2 regions of the Rhizobium sp. NZLR10 genome follow, and region 2 is predicted to be linked to the other one. Evidence: riboswitches for the same ligand, from Rfam matches in the RefSeq annotation. Region 2 holds a riboswitch; the other holds the start of a gene.
The links. A riboswitch is a leader RNA that binds a small molecule or an ion and turns the genes downstream of it on or off. The one in region 2 is predicted to bind cobalamin.

Region 1: it holds a riboswitch for cobalamin, as region 2 does, so the genes downstream of both, HJB82_RS25605 (CbtB domain-containing protein) here and cobU (bifunctional adenosylcobinamide kinase/adenosylcobinamide-phosphate guanylyltransferase) in region 2, are expected to answer to the same signal.

What each region holds. Positions count from the first base shown of each region.
Region 1 is NZ_JABDWE010000020.1:26,489-32,937, forward strand. Features, by position in the region: gene HJB82_RS25580 (sigma-54 dependent transcriptional regulator) at 1-883, opposite strand, end outside; gene HJB82_RS25585 (sensor histidine kinase) at 880-2,673, opposite strand; gene HJB82_RS25590 (sulfite oxidase-like oxidoreductase) at 2,865-3,527, shown strand; gene HJB82_RS25595 (hypothetical protein) at 3,512-4,144, opposite strand; gene HJB82_RS25600 (CbtA family protein) at 4,196-4,942, opposite strand; gene HJB82_RS25605 (CbtB domain-containing protein) at 4,956-5,165, opposite strand; adenosylcobalamin (AdoCbl) riboswitch at 5,179-5,321, opposite strand; gene HJB82_RS25610 (histidine phosphatase family protein) at 5,399-5,953, shown strand; gene HJB82_RS25615 (bifunctional diguanylate cyclase/phosphodiesterase) at 6,406-6,449, shown strand, end outside.
Region 2 is NZ_JABDWE010000016.1:124,073-130,521, reverse strand. Features, by position in the region: gene cobN (cobaltochelatase subunit CobN) at 1-3,000, opposite strand, end outside; gene cobW (cobalamin biosynthesis protein CobW) at 3,005-4,054, opposite strand; gene cobU (bifunctional adenosylcobinamide kinase/adenosylcobinamide-phosphate guanylyltransferase) at 4,059-4,583, opposite strand; cobalamin riboswitch at 4,715-5,111, opposite strand; gene HJB82_RS22840 (chloride channel protein) at 5,365-6,449, shown strand, end outside.

The DNA of each region.
Region 1 (6,449 bases), on a different contig from region 2:
CCGCCACCTCCGCCTCCAAGTCGACCTTGCTCGTGGCGATGAAGCGTACGTCAAGCGCCACGACCTCGTTCGAGCCCAGCCGCGAAATCACCCGCTCCTGCAGCACCCGCAGGAACTTCGCCTGCAGGTCGATGGGCATCGAGCCGATCTCGTCAAGCAGGATCGTGCCACCGCGCCCGTGTTCGAATTTTCCGTAACGCGGCCTCACCGCGCCCGGAAAGGCCCCCACCTCATGGCCGAAAAGCTCACTCTCGATCAGGTTCGCCGGCAGCGCGGCACAATTGATAGCGATGAACGGCCGGCTCGCCCTGGCGCTGATATCATGGAGCGCCCGCGCCACCACCTCCTTGCCGGCCCCGGTCTCGCCGACGATAAGGGTATCGGCATCGGTCGCCCCGATCGCGCGAATGCGGTAGCGCAGATCCACGATCACCTGCGTGCGCCCCGGCAGCCGCGCCTCGATATCGTCGCGCTTGCCGGCGACCGCCTTCAGCAGCCGGTTTTCGAGCACGAGGCCGCGCCGCTCCATCGCCCGGCGGATGACGCCGGCGAGCATCTCGGGGGTGAACGGCTTCTCGATGAAATCATAGGCGCCTTCGCGCATCGCTTTCACCGCAAGCTGAACGTCGCCGTGGCCGGTGACGAGAATGACCGGCACCTCTGGGTCGAGTTCGCGGATCTTCTGCATCAGCGTCATGCCGTCCATGCCGGGCATGCGGATATCGCTGACGACGACGCCGGGAAAGCTGTAGCCGATCAGCTCCAGCACATGATCGCCGTTCGAAAAGGTCTCGACACTAAAGCCGGAAAGCTCCAGCGCCTGCGCTGTCGAGCGGCGCAGTTCCTCCTCATCGTCGACCAAAAGGATCTTCGCATCGTTCATTCCGCCGCCTCCGGCATCAGCCGTGCCGCCGATTGTAGCTCGATGCGGAATACCGCGCCTCCTTCGGGATGATCGGCAGCAGTAAGGCTGCCGCCGAAATCCTTGATGATGTTGTAGGAGATCGAAAGCCCGAGACCGAGCCCTTTGCCAACGCCCTTCGTCGTGAAGAAGGGATCGAAGATGCGCTCGGCGATGGCCGCCGGTACACCTGGCCCATGGTCCCGCACGGTCAGTACCACTTTGCCGGCCGCCTCGAAGGCCGAAACCTCGATGCGTCTGTCATCCAGCCCTTCGACCGCATCGGCCGCGTTGGAAATCACATTCACCAGCACCTGCTGCAGCCGCACCGAACCGGCGCGCACGATCGGCGGTCGGCTACCCAAATCAAGCCTGAGTTCGGCATCGGCCGCCTTCAGCCGCCAGGCGATGATCTCGAGCGTATCATGCATCGCCTCGTCGAGAGAAACCGACCCGAGCTTCTCGTTCGGTTTGCGCGCAAAATTGCGCAGGTGCCGGCTGATTGCGGCCATGCGGTCGATCAACCCGCCGATCCGCCGGATATTGTCCCCCGCCTCCTCCGTCCGACCGCGATCGATGAGAACGGAGGCGCTGTCCGTATAGGTCTTGGCGGCGGCGAGCGGCTGGTTGAACTCGTGCGACAGCGCAGCTGACATCTGCCCGAGGCCGGCAAGCTTGCCCGCCTGGATGAGATCGGCTTGTGTCTGACGGAGCTGCTGCTCGGTCAGACGCCGTTCGGCAATCTCTTCTTCTATGCGGCTGTTGACGCGGGCAAGATCGGCCGTGCGTTCCTCGACGCGCCGCTCCAGCTCGTTGCGAGCTTCAGCCTGCATCTGCATGCGCTCGGCCAAGCGCGCCCTCCGCTGCCGCAGAACAGCAACCGCGAGCCCGGCAATGCAGAGGACGAGAAAAACCGCCGCAAGCGCGGTGCGCGCCTGGGTGCGGATGGAACTCGTCTCCATCAGCACGTTCACCGTCCAGTCCTCGGCCGGCATGTAGTGCGACAGCACCAGATATTCGCTCGAACCGCGCTCGCCAGTGAGCGTCATCAGCTCGTGCGGCTCAAGGCGCTGGCGGGTCACTGGCAGTGCCGTCAGCCTGGCATTGGCATAACGCCGCGACGCTTCCGTTCGCGCTATGCGGTCGGCCGTCAGCGGCAGGATTGCACCGTAGAGCCATTCCGGGCTGCCGGACATGAAGATGATGCCCTCCGGATCGGAGACGAAGATCTTGTATTCGCCGCCGCCCCAGGAGGATTCGATCATGTCGATATCGACCTTGAAGACGATGACGCCGCGAATATCCGCGCCGGCCCGGATCGGCGCAGCGAAATAATAGCCCCGCTTCAGCGAGGTGGTGCCGAGCGCATAGAACCGCGCCTGCCGGCCTTCGATCGCCTCCTGGAAATAGGGCCGATAGCTGAAATTCTGTCCGACGAAGCTTCCCGGTCCATCGTAATTGCTCGCCGCGATCGTCTCTCCGTCCGGCTTGACCACATAAATGTCGGAGGATTTCAGCAGCCCGTTGATCTCCTTGAGATAGAGATTGGCCGCGCCGCGCAGTGCTGCATCTTCAGGCGCACTCACCAGTTCCTTGATATCGTCGTGATCGGCGATCAGCGCCGGAAGCGCCTCGTAGCGGTTGAGATGACCGCTGAGCGCCGAGACGGCAAGGCGCAGCGCCGTTCTCGCCTGCGCCGAAGCTTCCCCCATATAGGCGCGCGTCGCGATCGCGCCTCCATAGGTGAAGAAGACGAAGATGATCAGCGGCATCACCAGCAGCGCCGCTATCGCACGATATCTCGAAGACAGATCCTGCTCCTCCCCTTTCTGCCTCCACTCCCCAGTGAGGCATACCCGACGGCACAAGTCTAATAATACCCACAGTGATTTCCAAGGGCCCGTCGAAACTTGACACCCGGCAAAGGCCGATGTCCTATTGCGGCATTGTAGGGAACCCGATCATGAGCGACGACCAGACGCCCGCCGACAGCAAGCTCACCAGCTCCAAGCGTCGATGGGCGGCTGAAGGTAAATTCCTGACCGGCCGCATCAGCCGTCCCGAAGCTGAGCGCCTGCCGCCCGGCCAGCACCTCGTCAAAAACTGGCCGGTGCTCGATCTCGGCCAGCAGCCCGTCATCTCCACGAATAGCTGGCGTCTCGAGCTGCGCGGCCTCGTCGAAACGCCGCTCACCCTAACCTGGACCGACTTCCAGGCGATCGAGCAGAGCACCAAGGTCAGCGATATCCACTGCGTCACCACCTGGTCGCGCTACGACAACAAATGGAAAGGCGTTTCGACCCGCGATCTGCTCGATCGCGCCATGCCAAAGCCCGAAGCCGGTTACGTCATGCTGACGAGTTATGACGGCTATACCACCAACCTGCCGCTTGCCGATTTCGCCGCCGAGGATGCGATCCTTGCGACATCGTGGGAATGCCTGCCGCTGACGCCGGATCACGGCGGCCCGATGCGCCTCGTCGTACCGCATCTCTATTTCTGGAAAAGCGCCAAATGGCTGCGCCGCATCGAGCTGATGCCCGCCGACCAGGCCGGCTTTTGGGAAAAGAACGGTTACCACATCTATGGCGATCCGTGGCGCGAGCAGCGCTATTCCGACGATTGAGCCTTCGGCCGCAGAAAGCGGCCCAGCGCAAACGTCACAAGGGCGAACAGAGCGGCGAGCCCCGTCAGCGACGCCATGCTGGCGGGATGAAACGGCACTTTGCTCCAGCGCGGCTTGACGACATCGGCTGTGTTGAAGGCCTCGCCGCTGAACCTGCAAGTGATGAGTGCCAGGCTGCGCCGCACCATGTCGGCATCGACCGCGGAAATGATTTCATTAGCCGCAACGGCCTCCCGCGGCATCTCACGCATCTCAAGCAATACCGCCTTGGCCGCCGCGAGATAAGCATGAGCACATTCGTTGAACGGGCTCTCCTCGTCGCTCACGCTGCCCGGCATCCGCCCCCAGAGACAATAGGAATATTGGATTTCGGCATAGTTCAGAACGCGCCGGAACAGCTCGTTTGTATCAGTCGCGCGTGACGCCAACCCGATAATTTCGCCGCGGTAGTCTGAAATCACCGCCATCTCGCCATGCGAGATTTCCGGGATATCGAGGCCGGTATCGCTGCCGCCGACGCTGCGGCTATGGGCAAGCGCGTTTTCGCCAACCGCACAAAACCAAGCGGCGGCGGCAAACGCCGTCGACAGAATCGATATGGTTTTGCTGCTTTTCATACTCGCTCGAAAAACTTGAGGGCGCCGGCAAGGCGGCGCCCCTCGATGCGTTCAGTGAAATGCCGGTGCCGGTCGAGCCCGCTGCCCGCCCTTCACGGCAAGCAGCTTTTCCGCCAGCGCTCCGAAGCCAAGACCGAGCGTTGCCCAGAGGATCACCTGCATGCCGAGCGAGGTCGTGCGGAAACGCCAGAGCACCATCGCCGAGAACTTCTCCGGCACTTCGTTGATCGACGGCAGCAAATAGAGCACCAGGCCCATGAAGACGAGATAGGTGATGCCGGCGATGATCGCCCCGTTCCACAGACCGAAACGCTCGGAAAGGCGCCGCGACAGCGCCACCGCGGCAATCAAAGCAGCGATCGAGACGACGATCATCAGGAAGAACAGCTCGGTCCTGACGCCGATCGTATCGGGATTGCCGACCGCCGGCGGATTGGCCGGATACTTGATACCGGGAACGACGACGATCGCCACGAAGGCGGCAAGGGCGATGACCGCCGAGGTGCCGCGTGCCGAAAGCCTGCTGATGCGGCCGTGCACGAAAGCGAAAGCGAGCGCGAAAAGCCCGCCGACGGCAATGCTGTAGGCCATGACGCCGGTGAAGAGGCCAAGACCGGCCTGCGTGGCACGGCTGACGATCTCAGGTTCGGCAGCTTCGCCCGCCGCCTGGGCGCTCGCCTCCTCGAAGGCGATCGCCGCATCGACCAGCGGCTCGCCGAAGATATGCGCGAAAGCAAAAACCAGAATGCCAGCGATCAGCCCCGCGAGCATGCCGCGAAGTAGAAGATTTCCGACCATGTCAGGATCCCCCTTAGTGGCAGGGAAAGCCGAGGAGATGACGGCCGTCATGCACGAATTCGTGCACATACATGCCGTTGAACAGCGCCATCGCGCCTTCCTCGGTGCCGACGAAATAGATGGCGATCAGCATCAACAGGCCGCCGAAGATCGCCCAAGGCAGGATTTCTCCTACCGGGATTGGCGCCGGTGCCGCGACGGGCGCAAAAGTGGTGTCAGACATGTATTCCTCCGGGAATGACGCGTTCAGTCGAAAGAGTGCTTATGCGGCAGGGTCTGACTTCCAGCGCGAAGAACCTTCGACACGCTGGTCACAGCGGCGCGACCGTGCCGGATTTACACCGGCTTCCAAACCCGCAACAGCACGGTTATATCTGCAGGCCGAAGAGCCTGTCAACGAAACTTCATGAAGCGGCGAAGGGCTGTTCCCACCGCTATCCGGAGATCGCAACGACCGTGAATACGCGTCTTATCTGGATCTGCCACGGCGCGACTGCAGCGAGCCGCAAGGCCCTGTTCCCGCTCGATGAACCGCTGGACAACAAGGCCGCGGAAGAAGCGGCCAGGATGACCGCCCTGCCCCGCGCCGATCGTATTGTCACCAGCCCGGCTTTGCGCGCCCGCCAGACGGCCGAAGCCCTCGGCCTCGACGCCCGGATAGATCAGGCGCTTCGCGACTGCGATCACAGGCGCTGGGCCGGCAGGTCGATCGCAGCGATCGAGGCAGAAGAGCCGGAGAACCTCATGGCCTGGATGTGCGATCCTGAAGCGGCTCCGCACGGGGGCGAGAGCCTTGTTGATCTCAGAACACGTGTCGGCGGTTGGATGGACAATGAATCCGCTCTCGGCGGCCGTGTGATCGCCGTCAGCCACGCGGCCGTCATCCGAGCGGCGATCGCGTACGTACTTCAGGCGCCGCTCTCCTCCTTCTGGCTCGTCGACGTCGAGCCGCTTGGCATTGTTCGCATGACCAGCAATGGACGGCGCTGGTCTCTGCGATTCCAGCATTAGCGATCCCTCATTTTATCCAGCCTTACACAAGCAAATCGCGTCATCTCTATTGAACCCGGTTCTACCGGGACTACTTCCTTGTCCCAAGGAGATGGAAGACATGACATATGACTGGAGTGGGGAGCGCACGCGGCGCCTGCGTTTGGTGCGTGTCGCCACAATTGCGGTTCTGGTCGGTCTCATCGTCAGCGTACCGCTGCTGATCGTTACCGCCTGAAGCACGAAAAGGGCGAGCGGTGCCACGGCACGCTCGCCTTCGTTCTTTCCCCCGCCTGCCGGTCTGCAACCACGACGACGATCGCGCTCAGCGTTTTACCCGGTTCCGCGAAAGCGCCCTCAGTCCCTCCACGGCACAGCCATAGGCTGCCCCTCTGATAATTCGCCTTCTGGTTTCAACGAACATTTCAGACTTTCATGATTACTTCGGCGCGGGTGGAGTCGGAGAAGACCATATGCCGGTGTTTTTCCAAAGCAAGGCCGGAAGGCAATGCGTGTC
Region 2 (6,449 bases):
CAGCGCCTGGGCGATGTCATCGCCGCCGGTGCGCATGTTCGACGTGCCCCAGGCCGTCAGCCCTAGGGAAGCCGGCCATTCGCCGTGATCCTGCGCATAGCGGCGAACCAGCAGTTCCGCGGATTTCTTGCCGAGTTCGTAGGCGGCCGGCGTCGGCACGGCGCGGCTATCGACCGAATAGAAATTGCGGCCCGTCGGCAGCACATCGGGCCGCCCGCGCGTCGGCGCCCCGGAGGGGCCGGGCGCAACGAAGCGGCCGTCGAGGCCGTTAAGCAGGCCTGCGATTTCGGCTGGCCCGCAGGCCAGGATCGAAGGCTTGAGGCGGGTCTCGATCTCGGAAAGCACCGCCCGCGTCGCCGGCCAGTTCTCAGGGCAGACGATCTGGCCGGAAACGAACTTCGCCGCCAGGAGCTCGATGCGCTCGACGGTGTCGCCGTTGGTGCGCCAGGGGGCGTCGAGGAGATCTGCTAGGATGGCATGACGTGGGGCTGTCCAGGGGGCGGCCATGTCGCAGTCGAGAGGATCGAACGTGGAGTTACCCCCCTCTGTCCTGCCGGACATCTCCCCCACAAGGGGGGAGATCGGGGATGAGAGGTCCCGCTCCAACTGCTCGGCCGAAGGTGCGGCAACTTCAAACGTTTCTTTTGTGGGAAGCCCAAGCCTCTTGCCGATCTCCCCCCTTGTGGGGGAGATGTCCGGCAGGACAGAGGGGGGTGCCACAGGCACACCGCCCACCCCCACATCACCCGCAATCGCCCGCTGCAAACTCGCATCCCCGCCCTCACCCAGCCCCCGCGGCACCCGCGCCAGCGCCACCGTCAGGTCGGTCAGCAGCCGCCCTTCGGGCGAAACGCCGAAGATATGCAGCCCGTCGCGGATCTGCATTTCCTTGAGGTCGCAGAGATAGGCGTCGAGCTTCTTCAGCGCCTCGCCCTCGCTTTCGCCGCTGATTATGCCGGCATCCCGGTCGAGGCCGATATCGGTGACCAGATCGAGGATCTGCCGGCTGAGCAAGCGGATGCGGCGGGGATCGCCGCCGGAGGCCTCGTAATATTCGTCGACCAGCGCTTCCAGATCCTTGAGTGGTCCATAACTCTCAGCCCGCGTCAAAGGCGGCGTCAGGTGATCGATGATGACAGCGGCAGTCCGGCGCTTGGCCTGCGTGCCCTCGCCCGGATCGTTGACGATGAAGGGATAAAGATGCGGCAGCGGCCCGAGGATCACCTCGGGATAACAGCCTTCCGACAGCGCCAGCGCCTTGCCCGGCAGCCATTCGAGATTGCCGTGTTTGCCCATGTGGATGACCGCATGTGCACCGAATTCCTGGCACAGGAAGACATAGAAGGCAAAATAACCGTGCGGCGGCACGAGATCCGGCGAATGATAGCTTTCCTTCGGATCGATATTATAGCCGCGCGGCGGCTGGATGCCGACGAGCACGCCGCCGAAGCGCGCGAAAGGCAGGGCGAAGCCGCCCTCGCGAAAATACGCATCGTCCTTAGGATTGCCCCAGCGAGCCCTCACCTCATCTTGAATCTTATTGGGAAGAGATTGAAAGAAGCTGTTGTAGCGAGCGAGGGAAAGCGTTTCGCGAATGACCCTGCCGTCGTGGCCGGAATTGGTCGGCCCTTCCATCAGATGCCGGATCAGCGCGTCCCCATCTGCCGGAATGTCGGCGACCGGGTAACCCGCGGCTCCCATGGCGCGAAGCACCGCGATGGTGCCGGCCGGCGTATCGAGGCCGACGCCGTTGCCGAGCCGGCCGTCGCGGTTCGGATAATTCGCCATGACAAGCGCGATGCGGCGATCACCGGCCGATCTCTTCCGCAGGCGCGCCCAGTTGGCGGCAAGTTCAGCCGTATAACTCACCCGGCCGGTATCGGGTTCGCTGCAGACGATGTTGGTCTCGACAGCCGCGTCATAACGCGCTGCCGTCTTGAAAGAGATCGCCCGCGCCAGCACCCGGCCGTCGACTTCAGGAAGCGCCACGTTCATGCCGAGATCTCGTGCCGACAAGCCTTGCGCGGAAGCGGCCCAAGCCTCCCGCGACGAGGCCGACAGGATCGCCTGCAGCACCACCGCCCCATTCGCTTCCAGCACCGTCGGCTGCCGGTCAGCACCTGGTGCCGAGACGGCAAAGCCGGTCGTGTTGATGACGACATCGGGTTTCAGTGCCGCAAACACGCTTTCGAGAATACCTGTCGAGACGGGGTCCTTGAGGCTATAGGCAAAAACCGGCAGTGGCCGCAGGCCGAGCGCCGCCAGCGCTTCGACCAGTGCCTCGATCGGGGCGGTCTCGCCGCTCTGGACGAGGGCGCGGTAGAAGCTGATGGCGACGATTGGCCCAAACGCCACCTCCTCCGTCGAATGTGGGATACCCCCCTGCTCGACGGACGAAGGCGGCGCGACATGCGAACCGGCAACCTGCCGCCACTCCTGCACCCCGATCAGCCCCCGCCCCGGCCACCAGATGCCCGCCTTCATCAAAGGCACTGCCGGCGCCGGCTTCTCGGCACCTGACAACATCGCCGAGGCATAATCGAGAAAGCCGCGCGCATTGGCGTCGCCGCCTTCGATCAGATAGGCCCAGAGCGCATTCATATCGTCGAGATCAACGTTGGAAAAAGGAACGAGCCCCGCATCCGGCCGGGCATCGCCCGGCAAGACCGCAATCAGCGCACCGGCGCGGGACGCTGCCGCGTGCAGCGCCTCCAGCGTATAGTGGAAATAGCTGGCACCGCCGAGCGCACGCACGATGATGAGCCTGGCATGCCGCGCCGTGCGTTCGACATAGGTATCGACCGACATCGGATGCTTGAGGCTCATCAGGCTGGCAAGTCTCAGCGAAGGCGCCGCCCCATGCTCGCGATGGGCGGCTGCGATGGCGGCAAGCTCGCTGTCGGCGGCCGACAGGAACACGATATCGCCCGGCGTCTGCCCGAGGTCGATCGCCTCCTCGCAGTCGCTGATCGTTCCCTGTTGGGCCAGAAGCAGATGCATGGGATTACGCCAGCGCCTCGATCGCCGCCCTAACAGCGTCCTGGTCCATCTCGTGCAGACCGATGACCACGAGGCGCGTGGCGCGCGTTTCGCTCGGGGCCCAGGCACGGTCGAAATAATGGTCGATGCGGCTGCCGACGGCCTGGATCTGCAGGCGCATCGGCTTGCCGGCGACATCGACGAAACCCTTGAGACGCAGTACGTCATGGTCGGCGATAATCGTCTTCAGGCCAGCAATGAAGCCGGCGGGATCGGCGACCGGGCCGAGTTCGACGACGAAGCTGTCGAATTCGTCATGGTCGTGCGGCGCGCCGTCCTCATGCTCCAGCTCGTGATGCGATTTGCGGTTGGCGACATCGTCCTCCGTGCCGATGCCGAGGCCGAGCAGAATTCCGGCCGACACCTCGCCATTTTTCGCCTCGATCATCACCGGCTTGCGCACCGTGCGGGAGGCGACCTCGTCGCGAACCCTGATAAGGCCGGCAGCGTCGATCAGGTCGGTCTTGTTGAGTACGATCAGATCGGCGCAAGTCAGCTGATCCTCGAACAACTCCTCGATCGGGCTTTCGTGATCGAGCGATTCATCTGCGCCGCGCGCCGCCTCGACGGCATCGTGGTCGTCGGCGAAACGGCCGGCGGCGACAGCCGCGCTGTCGACCACGGTAATGACGCCATCGACCGTCACCTGGGTGCGAATGTCAGGCCAATTGAAGGCCGCGACCAGCGGCTGCGGCAGGGCAAGGCCCGAGGTTTCGATGACGATATGGTCGGGCCGCTGTTCACGCTCGAGCAACTTCGTCATCGTCGGGATGAAATCGTCGGCGACGGTGCAGCAGATGCAGCCATTGGTCAGCTCGATGATATCGTCCTCGGTGCAATTGTCAGCGCCGCAGCCCTTCAGCACCTCGCCATCGACGCCGAGATCGCCGAACTCGTTGATGATGAGCGCGATCTTTTTGCCGCCGGCATTGGTGAGCAGGTTGCGGATCATCGTCGTCTTGCCGGCGCCGAGAAAGCCGGTAATGACGGTTGCGGGAATTTTCTGCTGGTTCATGAACTTAACCCTTCATTTTCAACGGCAGGCCTGCCGCGATGAAATAGACTTCGGCGGCCTTGGCCGCAATTGATTGGTGCAGCCGGCCGGCATGATCGCGGAATTCCCGCGCCATGCGATTATCCGGCACGATGCCGAGGCCGACCTCATTGGAAACGAAAACGAGCTGCGCCTTCGCCTGCGGCAGAAAATCGGTGAGCGCGGCAAATTCCGCCGCCATATCGCGCTCATCCATCATCAGATTGGTGACCCAGAGTGTCAGGCAATCGATGAGCACGACGCCGCCCTCGCGGTCGATAGCGTCAAGCTTGCCGACGAGATCGAGCGGCTCTTCATGCGTCGTCCAGGACGGGCCGCGATCGGCTCTATGTTGGGCAATGCGCGCCTGCATTTCCTCATCCCAGGCGCGGCCGGTCGCGAGATAATGGCGGTCGAGGCCGATCGAAATGACAAGGGACTCGGCGAAGCGGGATTTCCCCGAACGGGCGCCGCCGAGGATGAAGACGGTGTTGGAGGGAGCGGTCGTCATGCGCAGACGCCCCTTTGGTGGGATGCCGCACCCCACCCACTCGATCGCGCCGCACAAGGCCGCGCCGAATTCAATCGTTCAGCCAAAACAACCTCCGTGCTGGCAGCGGGCCTCTTGCCCAGGGTTGGGCTTCTCGCCCGGCACGGGATGGCAGGTCTCCTGGCTCGCGGTTATCGGCCGCGATCGGGGCAGACCGGAAACCGGTCGCCCTGATCGTGCCAGCGGATCTGCCTCGCCTTCCCGGCTGCATCGATGAAAAGGTGGACGATTCGTAGACTTAAGAGGCGTCCGACCCCGGTTGATCATCATGCATGTCCAGTGGCTTTTCCGGCATGTCGCCCGTCCCGCCCGCTTGCATTATTGCAAGCCGCCGGCCGGAAGGGCTCGATGCCGGATGGAAGACCCTGACCGCTCTACAGTCGCGGGGTCGGCTGTGATGAAGGCGCCCGGCTTGGGTCCGCCCCGTCACATTCCCTTTTCATCCGGAAGGCGTAACACCGATCCGGAACCATCCGTTATATCCGAGGATGGTCAGGTGACCATCCGTTGAGGGATGGTTAGGCAAGCTCAGGGGTGAAGTCAACCGCCCTCGACGGCCGGCAGTGGCTAGACAGGCGAGGCAACGCCAGCAACACGACTTACCCTACCTAAAACATCGTCATTTATCAGATACTTACGTCACAAATATTTATCCAGGGCGCCGGCTTTTCGCCACAATTGCACTGCAAGCGGACTGCGCCATCGCCCTTGACCGGGCCTCTTCCTGCCTAGTTGTCTTGCCATGCTTATGCAATTGGATCGGCGCCGGTTCCGAGCGCTGCGTGTTTTCTTCGACCCGGGGCGGCTGCGGGCGCTGACCCGCCGCAGTGAGGTCGGCCTGTCGCTGGCGGGTGCCGTCGTCGGCATCACCTCGGGTCTCGCCGTCACCGGCATGAGCTACGTCTCCAATCAACTGCATCAGATGGTCTTCGGCATCGACGACAGCGAGCGGCTGAGCTCGTCGGTGATCGACGACAAGCTGCTGCTTCTCACTGCCCCCGTCATCGGTGGCGTCCTGCTCGGCCTGTTGCTGTTCGTACTGGCGAAACGGCGCAAGAAACCGATGGTTGACCCGATCGAGGCCAATGCGCTGCATGGCGGCCGCCTGTCCTTGACCGACAGCATCATCGTTGCCGTGCAGAACCTGATTTCCAACGGGTTCGGCGCCTCCGTCGGCCTCGAGGCCGGCTATACCCAGCTTGCCGCCGGCCTCGCCTCGAAATTCGGCCTGAAGCTGCAGCTTCGCCGCTCCGATCTGCGCACCCTCGTCGGCTGCGGCGCGGCGGGCGCTATCGCCGCTGCCTTCAACGCGCCGCTGACCGGCGCCTTCTACGCCTTCGAGCTGATCATCGGCACCTATACGATCGTCTCGCTGACCCCTGTGGTCGTCTCGGCCCTGGTTTCCACCCTCATCGCAAGGCTGCTCACCCACGGCGATTTCACCATCGACATCGGCAGCTTCGGCGCAGTCGTGCCGGCCGATTATATCCCGGCTATGCTGCTCGGTGGCTTCTGCGCTGGCGTCGGCATCCTGATCATGCAGGGCGTCTCCTTCGTCGAGGAGCTGGCGCGCAAGAGCTCGATCGCCCCGCCCTTCCGCCCGGCGCTCGGCGGCATCGTCGTCGGACTTCTGGCGATGATTTCGCCACAGGTGCTCTCGGCCGGCCACGGCGCGCTGCATCTCAATCTCTCCCGCGAGGTGGCGATCCCGGCGCTGATCGGCCTCTTCCTGTTGAAATCCCTGGCCTCGGCGATCTCGATCGGCTCCGGCTTCAGGGGCGGCCTGTTCTTCGCCTCACTGTTCATGGGCGCCCTGCTCGGCAAGCT